Regions from separate parts of the Actinoplanes sp. NPDC089786 genome, predicted to be linked through region 2. Evidence: riboswitches for the same ligand, from Rfam matches in the RefSeq annotation. Region 2 holds a riboswitch; the other holds the start of a gene.
What was found. Region 2 has a riboswitch for thiamine pyrophosphate ahead of AB0O15_RS20770 (ECF transporter S component). Riboswitches for the same ligand answer to the same signal wherever they lie in the genome.
Positions count from the first base shown of each region.

Region 1 (7,160 bases), on a different contig from region 2:
CCGGCTTCGAGGAGGGCCGCGGCTTCGTAGCGGTTCGGGGTCAAAATGCAGGGGTACGCCAGTAAAGGCTGGACAGAAGCAACAGCGGACAACCGGCTGCCGGAGGTGGCGACCAGCACCGGATCGACGACGAGATTCGGCAGCCGGTCGATCCGGGCCGCGATCACCTCGGCGACCTCCCGGTTCGGCACCATCCCCACCTTGACCGCCGCCACCGCGAAGTCATCGAGCACCGCGTCGAGCTGAGCCGCCACCATCACCGCCGGCACCGCATGCACCCCGGTCACCCCGAGCGTGTTCTGCGCCGTGATGGCGGTGATGACCGACGTCCCATAGACCCCGAGCGCCGCGAACGTCTTCAGATCAGCCTGGATCCCGGCCCCGCCGCCCGAGTCCGACCCCGCGATCGTCAACACCACCGGCGGTGTCATCGCCCCTCCCCCAGCGGTAGCCCAGCGCGCTGGTCCGCCCCCACATACCGCTCTCCGCTACCACTCGACGAAGCAGCCGCCAGAGGAACGGCCGCGGCGGGCGAGGCGGACAAGGATGCGGCGGGCACGGACGCGGGCGCGGCGGACGCCGGCGCGGACGCGGCGGACGCGGGCGCGGCGGCGGCGGACAGTTCGGCGGCCACGGCGGCCGGGTCGCGGGCGGTCATGATCGCGCCCATCACGGCCACGCCTTCCGCCCCCGCGGCCAGGCACTCGCGAACCTGAGCGGCCGTCGTGACGCCGCCCAGCGCCAGCCACCTCAGCCCACCACCGAGGCGCCCCGCGGCCGATGGCGTGAGCGCCGGCCCGTACCCCGGCTTGGAAGCCGTCGAATACACCGGCGACAACGTCACGTAGTCCTCGGTGGACAGTCGCCGGATCTCGGACAGCGAATGACACGACCGGCCCACCAGGCGGATGCCGTTCGGCGGCTGGGGATCGCGCGGCGCCAGCCGGAACCCCGGCGTGGGCAGCAGGTCGGCGGCCGCCAGATGGACCGCGTCACCGCCGAGCGGGTCCGGGCCGGCGACGATCAACCGGCCGGGCGGCAGCAACGCTCGAAGGTCGTCGGCGAGGGCGCGGCGTTCCGCGTACCCGAGATCGCGCTCCCGCAGGACCACCCACCCGGCGCCACCCTCGACGGCGCGCGCCACCACCGTGGCGAGCGGGCCGGCGGCGGACCGCCGGTCGGTGAGCACGACGAGCCCCGACGGTGTCACCACGACGGCTTCCCGGCGTCAGGGGTGGAGGCCAGCGCGTGGAACCGCTGCGGGATCCGTCCGGCGCCGTACGCCAGCTGCCCCGCCTCGACCGCGTGCCGCATCGCCGCCGCCATCCGCGCGGGGTCCTCGGCCCGGGTGATCGCGCTGGCGATCAGCACACCGTCGCAGCCGAGTTCCATGGCCAGCGCCGCGTCCGAGGCGGTGCCGATGCCCGCGTCGAGGATCACCGGCACCTCGACCATCTGCCGGATCAACCGGATGTGGTGCGGGTTGGAGATGCCCAGCCCGGAGCCGATCGGCGAACCGGCCGGCATCACCGCCGCGCATCCGGCCGCCTCCAGCCGGCGGGCCAGGATCGGGTCGTCGTTGGTGTACGGCAACACCGTGAACCCGTCCGCGACCAGCGTCTCCGCCGCCCGCAGCAACTCCACCGAGTCGGGCAGCAGGGTCCGGTCGTCGCCGATCACCTCCAGCTTGACCAGGTCGGTCTCGAACGCCGCCCGCGCCAGCCGCGCCGTCTTCACCGCGTCGGCGGCGGTGTAGCACCCGGCCGTGTTCGGCAGCACCCGCACCTTGCAGCGGTCCAGCATCGGCAGCAGCCCCGGCCCCGCCGCGTCGATCCGGCGCAGCGCCACGGTCACCAGATCGGTGCCGGAAGCCTCGATGGCCGTCTCCAGTTCGCTGAGGCTGCGCGCCCCACCGGTGCCGAGGATCAGCCGTGACGACTTGAAGATCTCCATGTCAGCCTCCCTGCGCCGCGGTGAGCACTTCGATCCGGTCGCCGTCGGTCAGCTCCGTGGCCGCCCACGCCGACCGTGGCACCACCTCACCGTTGAGCGCGACCGCCACCCCCCGCTCGGCCCTGGTGAGCTCGCCGACCAGCGCGGCCACCGTCGCCTCCGGTGGGATGGCCTTCCGGTCGCCGTTCACAACGATGGTCACGCGAACCTCCCGGGTGCGAAGGGAACGATCAGCGGGTCAGGCTCCCCGGTCACGACCAGGCCGGCGATCAGATCGGCCGTCACGGGTGCGAGGAGTACGCCGTTCCGGTGGTGACCCACGGCCACCACGGTGCGCTTGTCAAGCCGCCCGAGCAGCGGCGCATTGTCCGGTGTGGAGGGCCGATGCCCCACCAACGTCTCGGTGATCGCACAGTCGGCCAGCGCCGGCACCAGGTCAACGGCAGCGCGCAACAGATCCAGCACCGCTCCCGCCGTGACCGCGTCATCAGCGCGCTCTTCCTGAGTCGCCCCCACCACGATCTCGCCGTCCTCCCGCGGCACCAGATAGACCCGCCGTCCATCCGCATATCCACTGACCACATGCCGCAACAGCCCCGGCTCCCCCCGCAGCCGCAGCACCTCCCCCTTGACCGGCCGAACAGGCAACCCGGTCAGCGCCCCCGTCCCCACCCCCGCCGCGACCACAACCTGATCCGCGTCAATCCCCCCAAGATCCACAACCCGCCCGGGTACGACGGACACCCGCTCCCGCAACGCAGCCACCACTTTCCGCGGATCAACCTGCCAATCCCCCGGCAGATAACATCCCGCCCGCACCCGCGGCGACAACGCCGGCTCCAGCTCCCGCAGCCCCGAAGGCCCCAACCGCCGCCCCCCGGGTTCCGCCACCAGGGCCGCACTCGCCTGCCCAAACTCACCCGGCCGCCCTGCCGCGCCCACCCGCTCGCCCGCGCCAAGCCGCTCGGTCCCGCCCAACCGCGCGGATTCGTCCGTCTGCCGGGCCCACTCCCGTTCCGCCTCCGCGACGTCATCCGCGGTGAGGGCGACGACAAGCGTCCCGTCCTCCGGCAACCGCACGCCCAGCTCAGCCGCGAATCCAGGCCACCGCCGAGCCGACTCCACCATCAACGCGCCAAGCTCCGCCGACTCCCACGTCGACTCGTTCCCCGCCGCCAACATCCCCGCCGCGACAAACCAGGCCCCCGGCCGCTCCCCGGCTTGCTTGCTCTGAGCACCTACAGGCATCACCGAGCCCGAGGAGGAGCCGGAGGCGGATGCGACGGAAGGCGAAGCCCAGGGAGGCGGGGCGAGCGCGGGCGAGGCAGCGGCCCACGCGTCATAGACCAGGACCTCAACGCCGCGAGAGGCGAGGCGCGACGCGATCGACAGCCCGATGATCCCGCCCCCGACCACCGCGCACCTCATGACAGCGCCTTCAAGAACTGCTCGGTGGCCCCCACCGGATCGCGAGCGATGGCCCCCACCGCCGCCACCCCGTAGGCCCCCACCGCCAGCAACGAAGCCACCCGCGACGGCGTCACCCCCGCGATAGCGATGACGGGAACATGCGAAGCATCAGCCACCGCCCCCACCCCGGCCACCCCGATGGGCGGAGGCAGACCGTCCTTGGTGGACGTCTCGAAGGCCGGCCCGACCCCGAAGTACGAAGCCGACGGCACATCAGCCGGCGCCCGCAACGTCACCCCGAGCACCGCCGCCCGCCCGAGCACCTTCCGCGCCGCGGCCGGCGGCAGATCATCAGCGCCGACGTGAGCCCCATCGGCCCCGGCCGCCAAGGCAATGTCGACGCGATCGTTGACCAGGCACATCGCCCCGCGGGCCCGGCACCGTGACAGCACCTCGACGGTCAGCGCGTAGGCGTCTCGATCGGTGACGTCATCGGCGACGCGGACCTGGATCGCCACCTGCGACGAGACCGAGAGCACCGCCTCCACAATGGGCAACGAAGCCGTCACCACATGTAGACGGGGGAAGATAGGCTCCACCATCGCTCCTCCCTGCGCCGGCATGATCCGGATCAGGTTCGACGGTCGGGGGCCGCGACAGCCCCCCTCTCAGCCCGGTGCACCGGACTCCCGTGGGGTTGGTTCTACGGCCGACGATAGCCCTCGAACCCAGCGATGGCTAGCGCGTCGTTCGCAACCCATCGATGGCAGGCTTTGACACCGGTGCGATACTGGTCTCTGTGCTGCGCCGTTACTCCGACGCCTGGTTCGCTGCGGCGGCACGCCGCAAAGCCGGGCACAGTGAGGCGCGATTCCCGCGCCGGCGCAGAGGATTGATGCCGATTCGCTGGTACCACGGCATCTTCCAGTTGACCGGCCGAAACCTGCGGCTACCCGCCGCACGCGGCCGCCCGCCCCTTGTCGTACGCCTGGATCGAACCGTGCCATACCCGGCGGAAGCCATTCGAGCGGTCACGTTGCTCTACGCCGATGGCCGACTTCACATCGACGTGACCGCAGAGCTACCCGTCGCCACTCATCCGCACGGCGGTCGGCCTGACTCCGGCCGGGTCGCCGGTGTCGACCTGGGAATCATTCATCCTTTCGCCGCCGCCACTACCGACGGGCACCACAGCACTGCTGGTGTCTGGGCGTGCAATCCGCGCCGAACACCGGCTTCACCTGGCCGACACCAAAGCTCGACGCCGCGCCACCGCGCGCCGAGCGCCCAGCAAAGGACAACGCGGTTCACGCAGGTGGCGTAAAGCCCGCCGCCGGGCCCGGCTGGTCGAGGGCCGCTCCACCAGCACGGCTACAGGTGGGGAGTCGCTCGCCCACGCTCGTGGACGAGGATCCACATTGTCACCGAACCGGTTGACATTGGTGGACACCGCACTAGCGCACGTCCCACACCGGCGCGGGGGTCTCGACGACCTCGCCGTCGGCCTGGAAGAGGATGAAACGGTCGAAGCCCCTGGTGAACCAGCGGTCGTGGGTGACCGCGATGACCGTGCCCTCGAAGGCTGACAGGCCCTCCTCGAGCGCCTCGGCCGAGGCCAGGTCGAGGTTGTCGGTCGGCTCGTCGAGCAGCAGCACCGTGGCGCCGGACAGTTCCAGGAGCAGCACCAGGAACCGGGCCTGCTGGCCGCCGGAGAGGGTCCCGAACCGCTGGTCGCCCTGGCCGGACAGCTCGTACCGGTTCAGCGCCTTCATCGCGCCGGCCCGGTCCATGCCGGAGCGGTGGTCGTCGCCGCGCCAGAGGATCTCGACCAGCGTACGGTCGAGCAGTTCCGGCCGGTCGTGGGTCTGTGAGAAGTGGCCGGGCCGCACCCGGGCGCCGAGCCGGGCCACACCGGAGTGGGCGACGTGCGCGAGCGGCGCCCCGTCGACCGGCTTGTTGTCCGCGTCGGGCGAGGAGCCGCCGGCCGCCAGCAGCCGCAGGAAGTGTGACTTGCCGGTGCCGTTGGCGCCGAGCACCGCGACCCGGTCGCCGTACCAGATCTCCAGGTCGAACGGGAACGTCAGGTTCTCCAGTTCCAGCGACTCGCACATGACAGCCCGCTTACCGGTACGCCCGCCGCGCAGGTTCATCCGCAGCGACTGCTCCTTGGGCGGCGGCGGCGGCGGTCCCGCCTCCTCGAACTTGCGCAGCCGGGTCTGCGCCGCCTGGTAGCGCGACGCCAGCCCGTCGTTGAACGTGGCCTTCTGCTTGAGCGTGAAGACGAGTTCGCGCAGCTTCTCGTGTTCCTCGTCCCAGCGCCGGCGCGATTCGAGCAGCCGGTCGTGCCGGTCGGCGCGGGCCTCGTGCCAGGAGGCGAACCCGCCCGGGTGGGTCCATGAACTGCCGCCCTCGACCGCGACGACCCGGCCGGCGGTCTGGTTGAGCAGCTCACGATCGTGCGAGACGTAGAGCACCGACTTGGGCGACTCCTTCAGCCGCGCCTCCAGCCACCGTTTGCCGGGCACGTCCAGGAAGTTGTCCGGCTCGTCGAGCAGCAGCACCTCGTCGCGGCCGCGGAGCAGCAGGTCGAGGGCGAAGCGTTTCTGCTGGCCGCCGGAGAGGGTGCGGACGGGCCGGTCGCGCACCTCGTCCCACGGCTTGTGGAGGATCGCCACGGCGACGGTGTCGAAGAGCACCTCGGCGTCGTACCCGCCGGCCTCACCCCAGTGCGCGAGCGCGTTCGCGTACGCCAATTGGGATTTCTCCGACTCGCCAAGCGCCGCCGCGGCGGCCGCGAGTCTCTCTCCGGCCTCGCGCAGGGGTGGTTCGACCAGCGAAAGAGCAAGATCATGCAGGGTACGGTCGTCGCCGATCATGCCGATGAACTGGCGCATCACGCCCAGCCCGCCGGAGCGCGCGACGACGCCGGTCTGGGTCGGCAGGTCACCGGCCACCATCCGGAGCAACGTGGTCTTGCCGGCGCCGTTGGGCCCGACGAGCGCGATCTTGGCGCCCTCGCCCACCCGGAACGACACGTCGGAGAACAGCTCGCGCCCGTCCGGCAGCACGAAGCCCACCCCGGCGACATCCACGTAACCCATGCCCGGCATCCTCCCTGGTCGCGGCGGTTCGGTCAGGTGGTTTTCCGGGTCACGCGTAGCACTCGGAAGCCCTTCTGGCTGGCCTTACGCTCGACCGCCCAGCCGCCGTCGACGAGCCAGGTGTGCAGCGAGTCACCACCGAGGTGTCGGTTGATCACCAGCCAGGCCACGCCGTCGGGGGCGAGCCGGGGCAGCCAGCGCTCCAGGATGGCGTGCAGCTCGGCCTTGCCAACGTGGGTGGGCGGATTGCTCCAGATCTGCGCGAACGTCACGTCGGCCGGGAGGTCGTCCGGACCGCCGACGGTGACGCGCAGTTCGAGCCGCTCGGCGTTGGCCTTGGTCAGGTCGCGGGCGCGGGCGTTGACGTCGACCGCGTACACGTCGGCCGCCGGCGCCTCGCCGGCCAGCACGCACGCGATCGGCCCGTAGCCGCACCCCAGGTCGAGAAGGGCGCCGGTGGTCGCCGCGGTGGGCAGGTCACTCTTCTTCAGGAGTACGGACGTGCCGGCGTCGAGCCGTGTGGCGGAGAACACTCCGCTCGCCGAGGTGAGGCGGTAGGAGCGTCCCTTGATCGCGAACTCGACCTCGATCGGCCGGGCCGGCGCGCTCGGGTCGGCGGTGAAGTAGTGCTCGGTGCTCACGCCTTGCATCATCCTCCCGCGAACGGGCGTCAGGCTGCCGGGGTGGCGCACAGCC
Region 1 is NZ_JBFBGU010000003.1:198,154-205,313, reverse strand. It holds gene thiD (bifunctional hydroxymethylpyrimidine kinase/phosphomethylpyrimidine kinase) at 1-431, opposite strand, end outside; gene AB0O15_RS14970 (thiamine phosphate synthase) at 428-1,213, opposite strand; gene AB0O15_RS14965 (thiazole synthase) at 1,207-1,953, opposite strand; gene thiS (sulfur carrier protein ThiS) at 1,955-2,155, opposite strand; gene AB0O15_RS14955 (FAD-dependent oxidoreductase) at 2,152-3,381, opposite strand; gene AB0O15_RS14950 (thiamine phosphate synthase) at 3,378-3,986, opposite strand; TPP riboswitch at 3,955-4,066, opposite strand; gene AB0O15_RS14945 (ATP-binding cassette domain-containing protein) at 4,818-6,464, opposite strand; gene AB0O15_RS14940 (methyltransferase) at 6,497-7,105, opposite strand.
Region 1: it holds a riboswitch for thiamine pyrophosphate, as region 2 does, so the genes downstream of both, AB0O15_RS14950 (thiamine phosphate synthase) here and AB0O15_RS20770 (ECF transporter S component) in region 2, are expected to answer to the same signal.

Region 2 (7,160 bases):
CGGCGCCGGGGATGTTCCACTCCAGACCCTGGAAGGTGAGGAGCTCCGGCAGCGCGGACCGGGTGTTCAGGATGTCCGGGTTGACCTTCTCCACACCGATCTTGGCGTGCGCGTTGCTGCCGTGGTCGGTGATGACCAGCCAGTCCAGCCCGTACGCATGACCGTGTTTGGCCTGGTCGATGACCCGGTACTGTGCGTCCGAGCTGTACTGGGTGTGAATGTGGTGGTCACCGGCGAGCCAGGTGAGACCGCCGGTGGAGGGCTTGTCCGGCGACGACGAGGCGGCGACGGCGGGGGACGAGGGCGAGGCGAGCACGGACGCGGCCGCGCCGGCGCCGAGAAGACCGGCGCCACGCAGGAAACCACGCCGGGAGACGTCCGCGGGTGACAGCTCCGCGTCGGGGATGGTCAGATCCAGAGCCGGGGGTACGTCCGAAGTGCCGCCGACGTGGTCGTGATGGTGGTGGTGGCCGTGACCCATGGGTTGAGCTCCCAAATGATCAAGAGGGTTGACTGCACGAGCGTCCCGGCAGCATCCCAACGCCACATGTCGTGCGTCTGACCTGCGGGCGAACAAGCAAGGCAGGCCTCAGCCGATGATCGGCCGGAACAGTCCGGTCACGACACTCGCGGCGACCGCGGCGGCCGAGAGCAGGGCCGCCGCGACGATCAGCGTTCCGTCGGCCGGGCCGAAGATCTGCCTGCGGGCGTACGTCCGGGGGGTGCCCGAATCGAACCCGCGCGCGTCCATCGCGGTGGCCAGCCGCCCGCCCCGCCGCAACGCCCCGACCAGCAGCGCGAACGCCGTCGAGGCGAAGAGCCGCAGCCGGGCGACCGGGTTGCGCCCGGCGTCCAGTCCGCGGGCCCGCCGGGCCAGGGTGAGCGCCTGCCACTCCTGCCCGAGCAGCGGCAGCAGCCGGAACGCGGCGAGCGCCCCGATCGCGAACCGGGCCGGCGCCTTGGCATTCTGCACCAGCGCGTCGGCCAGGTCGGTGGGGTCGGTGGTGAGGAACACGACGACACCGGGCAGCGCCACCGCGAACACCCGCAGCACCAGCCCGAGCGCCCCGAGCAGCACCCCGGTGGTGACGTCGACCGGCCCGACCGCGAACAGCAGAGCGCCACTGCGGTCGGCGGCGAACAGCACCATCGTGACCAGGATCCCGCCGGCCGCGAGCAGCAGCGGCCACACGCGCCGGGCCAGCTCACGCGCCGAGACGCCGAACAGCGGCAGGACGGCCAGCTCGATCGCCAGCCCGAGCGCGGGGGTGAGCGGGTCCAGTGTGGACACCAGGGGCAGCGCGAAGATCAGGGCGGCGGCCAGCTTGGCGACCGGGTTGCGGCGCGCCAGGGGTGCGGTGGCCGAGGTTGTCGCCGGAGCGGTCATGTGTCGTCCCGGGAGAGAACGTGCGTCCGGTCGGACAGTGACGAGACGAAGTCGGCGTCGTGGGTGACCGCCACGATGCCGTGCCCGTCGTCCCGCAGCGACGCGAACAGCGTGGCCAGCTCGATCCAGGTGCGGCGGTCCTGGCCGAAGGTGGGCTCGTCCAGGACCAGCAGCCGCGGCGCGCGGGCCAGGGCGGTCGCCACGCTGAGCCGCCGCGCCTCGCCGCCGGAGAGCGTGTGCGGGTTGGCGTCGGCCAGATGCGAGAGCCGCAGACGCGACAGCAGATCGTCGACCCGCGAGGCGACGGTGGGGGAGACGCCGGAAAGGGAGAGTTCGTCGCGGACCCGGGACGTGACGAACTGGTGCTCCGGGTTCTGGAACACCGACCCGATGCGCCCGGCCAGGTCGCGCGCCCGCCACTGCCAGGGCGAGCCGCCCGGCGCGGCCCACACACGACCCGAGGTGGGCCGGAGCAGTCCGCCCAGGAGCAGCGCCAGCGTCGACTTGCCCGCGCCGTTCGGTCCGGTCACCGCGAGGATCGACGCCTCGTCGGCGGACAGCGTGACCTGACGAACGCGTTCGTCGAAAGAGGCGTGCTCCGCGCGTACCAAAGGGGAACCGGGCGGAAGAACGGCCGGGAACCGGGGCAGCGGCCGGCCTGGCACCCAGACCCCGTCCGCCGCGAGTTGGTCGCCGTGCGCGTCGAAGACCGCGGCCGGCGGCCCGTCGGCCCGCACCCCGCCGCCCGGCGACAGCACGATCACCCGGTCGACCAGCGGCAACGCCTCGGCGACCCGGTGTTCGACCAGGATCATCGTGGTGTCGCGGCCGACCGCCCGGGTCAGCGCCGCGCGGATCAGCGCCGCGCCGTCCGGGTCGAGGTTGGCGGTGGGCTCGTCCAGCAGCAGCAGCCCGGGCCGCAGCGCGATGACCCCGGCCAGGGCGAGCCGTTGCGCTTCGCCGCCGGAGAGCGCGGCGGTGGGCCGGTTCAGGGGGTACGGGAACCCGACGCGATCGAGCGCGTCACTGACCCGGGCCCAGATGTCCTTGCCGGGCACCCCGCGGTTCTCCAGCCCGAACGCCACGTCGTCGCCGCTGCGCGCCATCACCAGCTGGGTCTGCGGGTCCTGGAACAGCAGCCCGACCCGCTCGCGGGCCTTGCGTGGTTCGAGCCCGTCGATCTCGACGCTGCCGGCCGCCTCACCCGAGTCGTCCGGCAGCAGCCCGGCCAGCGCGGACAGCAGCGTGCTCTTGCCCGCTCCGGACGGGCCGAGCAGCAGCACCCGCTCGCCGTGGGCGATCCGCAGATCGACCTCGCGAACCGCCCAGGCGCGCCGACCGGCGTGTCGCCAGCCGAACCCGCGGAGGACGACCTCAGACAAGCGCGCGTTCTCGCCCGGCGCCGAAGCGGTCGAGCACGCCGGTCGGGGCGAGCGCCTTGACCAGCGCCCAGCTGCCGGCGCCCGCGACCACGGTGCTGCTGACCATGGTGAGCAGCGCGTACGGGACGCGGTAGTCCCACAGGTCGTACGCCGCGTTCCAGGCGAAGAAGTCGAACAGCGCCGCGCTGACGCCGGTGAGCAGGCCGGCCAGCAGCGCGGCGGGCAGCCGCCAGGAGCGGTAGAGCAGGATCGCGAAGGCCAGCTCGGCGCCCAGCCCCTGCACCAGGCCCTGGGGGATGACCAGCGCGCCCCATTGCGCGCCGAGCAGGGCCGAGATGGTCGCCGCCACGGCCTCGGTGAACAGGGCCGCGCCGGGTTTGCGGATGATCAGGCCGCCGAGCACGGCCGGGATGAGCCAGACGCCGTAGAGCAGCGTCTGCGCGGGCGGGAAGAACGCGAAGGCGCCGCCGGTGGCGCCCCAGAGGATGTTCCACGCCCAGAAGATCACGCCGAACGCGACGGCGATGACCGCCGCGATGACGATGTCGATGGTCCGCCAACGATTGTCACGTGCCATTGGATTCCTCCAACTCCCTGCGCCGGCATTACCCGGATCAGGTTCGAGGGTCTGCGGTTGCCCGCACTCTCAGCGCTTGTGCGCTCCCCTGTCGGAACTATGTTGGGATGAAGCTAACACCGTACGGCCGTACCAGGAAGGAGCCCCGTCACATGCAGGTCGAGGCACGTGGATTCAAGTTCGACGTGGTCGTGGAGGGCCCTTCCGACGGCCCGGCCGTGCTGCTCCTGCACGGCTTCCCCCAGGACCACCGGGAATTCGAGCCGATGCTGCCGCGGCTGCACGCCGCCGGCCTCCGGACGTACCGCTATGACCAGCGCGGATACGCTCCCGGAGCACGCCCGGCCGAGGTGTCGGCGTACCGGCTGAACGAGCCGGTGGCCGACGCGGTGGCGATCCTGGACGCCCTGAACATCGAGCGGGCGCACGTGATCGGCCACGACTGGGGCGCCCAGGTCGGCTGGCTGCTCGCCGACGGTCATGCGGATCGGGTGCACACGCTGACCGCGGTGTCCGTGCCTCATCCGCGGGCGCTCGGGCTGGCCCTCCGGGTCCGGGCGTCGCAGCGCGCGCGGTTCGCGTACATGGGCGTGTTCCGGTCGCCGGTCGCCGAGCGGCTGCTGCTCGCCCGCGACGGCCTGGTGCTGCGGCAGATGATGAAACAGATCGGAAGCCGGGCCACGCTGTACGCCGACGCGATGCGCGAACCGGGCCGGCTGACCGGCGGGCTGAACTGGTACCGGGCGCTCGACCGCGAGGGGCTGACCGGGGTGGGCACGACCCAGGTGCCCACCACGTACGTATGGAGCGACAAGGACCCGGTGGTCGGCCTGACCGCCGCGCTGCGTACCGCCGACTGGGTGGACGCCGACTATCAACTGGTCGCGCTGAAGGGGATCAGCCACTGGGTGCCCGAGGAGGCGCCGGACGCGCTGGCCGACGCCGCGCTGGCCCGCATCGGCGGCGTTTGATGGCGCCCTGAGCGGGGAAAACTCCCGGCCATGCCGCCGGAGAAGAAGAGCATGCCCGACGAGCCGGAGAAGAAGCGCTGGGACCGCAACTTCGCCGACCTGCTGCAGGAGCTCCGTGTCGCTCAGACCGGCGTGCAGATCCTCTTCGCGTTCCTGCTCACCCTGCCGTTCAGCAGCGGCTTCCCGAAGACGACGGCGTTCCAGAAGGACACGTACGTGGTCGCGCTGGTCACCGCCGCCTTCGCCACCGCGATGATCATCTCGCCGGTCGCCTTCCACCGCGCGCTGTTCCGCCAGGGCCGCAAGCCCGAGCTGGTCCGGTTCGCGCACCGGATGGCCACCGGCGGGCTGGCGTTCATGCTGATCTCGATGGTGAGCAGCGTGCTGCTGATCACCGACTACCTGCTGACCCTCCTGCCGGCGCTGATCATCACCGGCGCCACCGCGGTCTGGTTCCTGGTCTTCTGGTGGCTGCTGCCGGTGGTGCGCCGCAACTGGGGCGAGGACGAGGACAACGACGGCTTCATCGACGACGCCCCGAGGGAGTCAGGCCAAGGCGATTGAGTTCCAGCGCGGCCAGCGAGTTCACCGCGTCGGCGTCACCGTTGCGCCAGGACTGGGCGATGTCCGGGCCGAGCCGGGTGAGCTTGTTGAGCGGCTGCGACGACAGCGCGCGCAGGGCGAGCAGGTCCTTGCCGGCCGGTTGGTCGCGCACCTTGGCCGCCACCCCGGCCCGCCGCATCCACCGCACCCGCAGCGGCAACCAGAGGAACAGAACCAGGGCCAGGGGTACGGCCACCAGCAGCAGAGCCAGCACGACGGCCAGGTTCTGGACGATCTCCTGCTGCTCCCGCCCCGCGTCGGCCAGCGAGCGGGCCGCCTCGGCCGCCTTGGTGAACGGCGCGGTCAGCTGGTCGCCGACCAGGGGCACCCGGCCGACCTTGCCGCCCGCGTCGGCCAGGTTGTCGGCCAGGCCGGTGCCGGCGCCCTCCAGCTTCTGACCGGGTACGCCCAGCTTGAGCACCAGGTCGTGGACCCAGAGGCCGGCGCGGATCCAGGCGTACACCCAGATCACCACCGCGAGATCGGTGAGGAGTTGACGGATGGCGTGGGGTAGCCGGTCGGCGTAGAGCTTCACTTATTGCCCGCGCACTCGGTGCAGGTCCCGAAGATCTCCAACGTGTGCGACACGTCCTGGAAGCCATGTTGAGCAGCCACCTTGTCGGCCCAGGACTCCACCGCCGGGCCCTCGACCTCGACGGTACGGCCGCAGGACCGGCAGACCAGATGGTGGTGGTGACCCTGGCTGCAGCGGCGGTAGAGGTGTTCGCCGCCGGGCGGGCGCATCACGTCGATCTCGCCGGCGTCGGCCAGCCCCTGCAGGGTGCGGTAGACCGTGGTCAGGCCGACCCGCTCACCCCGGTCGCGCAACATCGCGTGCAGGTCCTGGGCACTGTGGAAGCCCTCGACCTCGGCGAGGACGGAACTCACCGCACTGCGCTGGCGGGTGTTGCGTACCACCTCGTTCACGAGCGGGCCTCCCTGGCATGGCTGACGGCGTCGGCGACGATGTGGGCGATGTGCTCGTCCACCAGCGAGTATGCGATCTCACGCCCCCGCCGCGCGCCTCGCACCACCCCGGCGCCCCGCAGCACCCGCAGGTGTTGAGACACCAGCGGCTGTGGTGCGCCGAGCTTCTCCACCAGCTCGTGCACGCAACGCTCGCCGACGCCCAACTCTGCCACAATCGCCACCCGGATCGGCGCGGAGAGGGCCCGGAGGAGTTCCCCCGCGCCCTCGTACGCCTCGTACCCGGTCGTCGCCTCAGCCATGCAACACCACGTCCGGGGGTTCCCGTTCCTCCAGCTTGGTGTGGTTCCGCGCCCGGTTTCGCAATGCCCCGGCCACGGTCAGGGTCAGGAACAGCACCAGCGCCACGATCACGATGGTCGCGCCGGGCGCGGTGTTGACCTCGGCCGACAGCGCCACGCCGGCCGCCGCGGCCACCACGCCGGCCGCCATCGCCACCGCCATCGTCGTCCGGAAGCCCCGCGTGACCTGTTGCGCCGCGGCCACCGGGACCACCATCAGGGCCGAGATCAAGAGCAGGCCGACGGTGCGCATGGCGATCGTGACGGTCACCGCGGTGGTCACCGCGAGCAGAAGATTAAGGGTACGGACGGGAAGGCCGGAAACCCGCGCGTACTCCTCGTCGTCGCAGACCGCGAACAGCACCGGCCGCAGCAGCAACATGGCCGCGAGCACGGCGACGCCGAGCACCGCGATCACCACCAGGTCGCCGCCGGACGTGGTGGTCAGCGAACCGAACAGGTATTGCACCAGGTTGGCGTTGCCGCTGTCGTCGGAGAGCCCGACCAGCACCACGCCACCCGCGATGCCGCCGTAGAACAGCAGCGCCAGGGCCAGGTCGCCGGAGGTGCGGCCGCGTTCCCGGACCAGCTCCACGCCGACCGCGCCGACGGCCGAGACGATCACCGCGGTGAGTACGGGGGACTGGTTGAACAGCAGGCCGACACCGACGCCGGTCAGGGCCACGTGGCCGATCCCGTCACCGATCAGCGACAGCCGGCGCTGGACCAGGTAGATGCCCAGGGACGGCGCGGTGACCCCGATGATCAGCGCGCCGGCCAGGGCCCGGAGCATGAAGTCGTAGTTCAGCAGATCCATCAGTTGCGTACCCGATCCGTCGGCGCGACACAGATGCCGGGCCGCTCCGCCTCGGCGTGCGGGTGGACATGGTCGTGCTCCGGGTCGGCGTGGTGGCCGGCCGGGTCGGGCACCGGGCCGTCGTGGGCGATCCGGCCCTCGTGGACCACCACGGC
Region 2 is NZ_JBFBGU010000006.1:88,249-95,408, forward strand. It holds gene AB0O15_RS20755 (histidinol-phosphatase) at 1-481, opposite strand, end outside; gene AB0O15_RS20760 (energy-coupling factor transporter transmembrane component T) at 590-1,387, opposite strand; gene AB0O15_RS20765 (ATP-binding cassette domain-containing protein) at 1,384-2,769, opposite strand; gene AB0O15_RS20770 (ECF transporter S component) at 2,762-3,346, opposite strand; TPP riboswitch at 3,344-3,446, opposite strand; gene AB0O15_RS20775 (alpha/beta fold hydrolase) at 3,499-4,317, shown strand; gene AB0O15_RS20780 (DUF6328 family protein) at 4,369-4,881, shown strand; gene AB0O15_RS20785 (hypothetical protein) at 4,841-5,455, opposite strand; gene AB0O15_RS20790 (transcriptional repressor) at 5,452-5,847, opposite strand; gene AB0O15_RS20795 (metalloregulator ArsR/SmtB family transcription factor) at 5,844-6,149, opposite strand; gene AB0O15_RS20800 (metal ABC transporter permease) at 6,142-7,005, opposite strand; gene AB0O15_RS20805 (metal ABC transporter ATP-binding protein) at 7,005-7,160, opposite strand, start outside.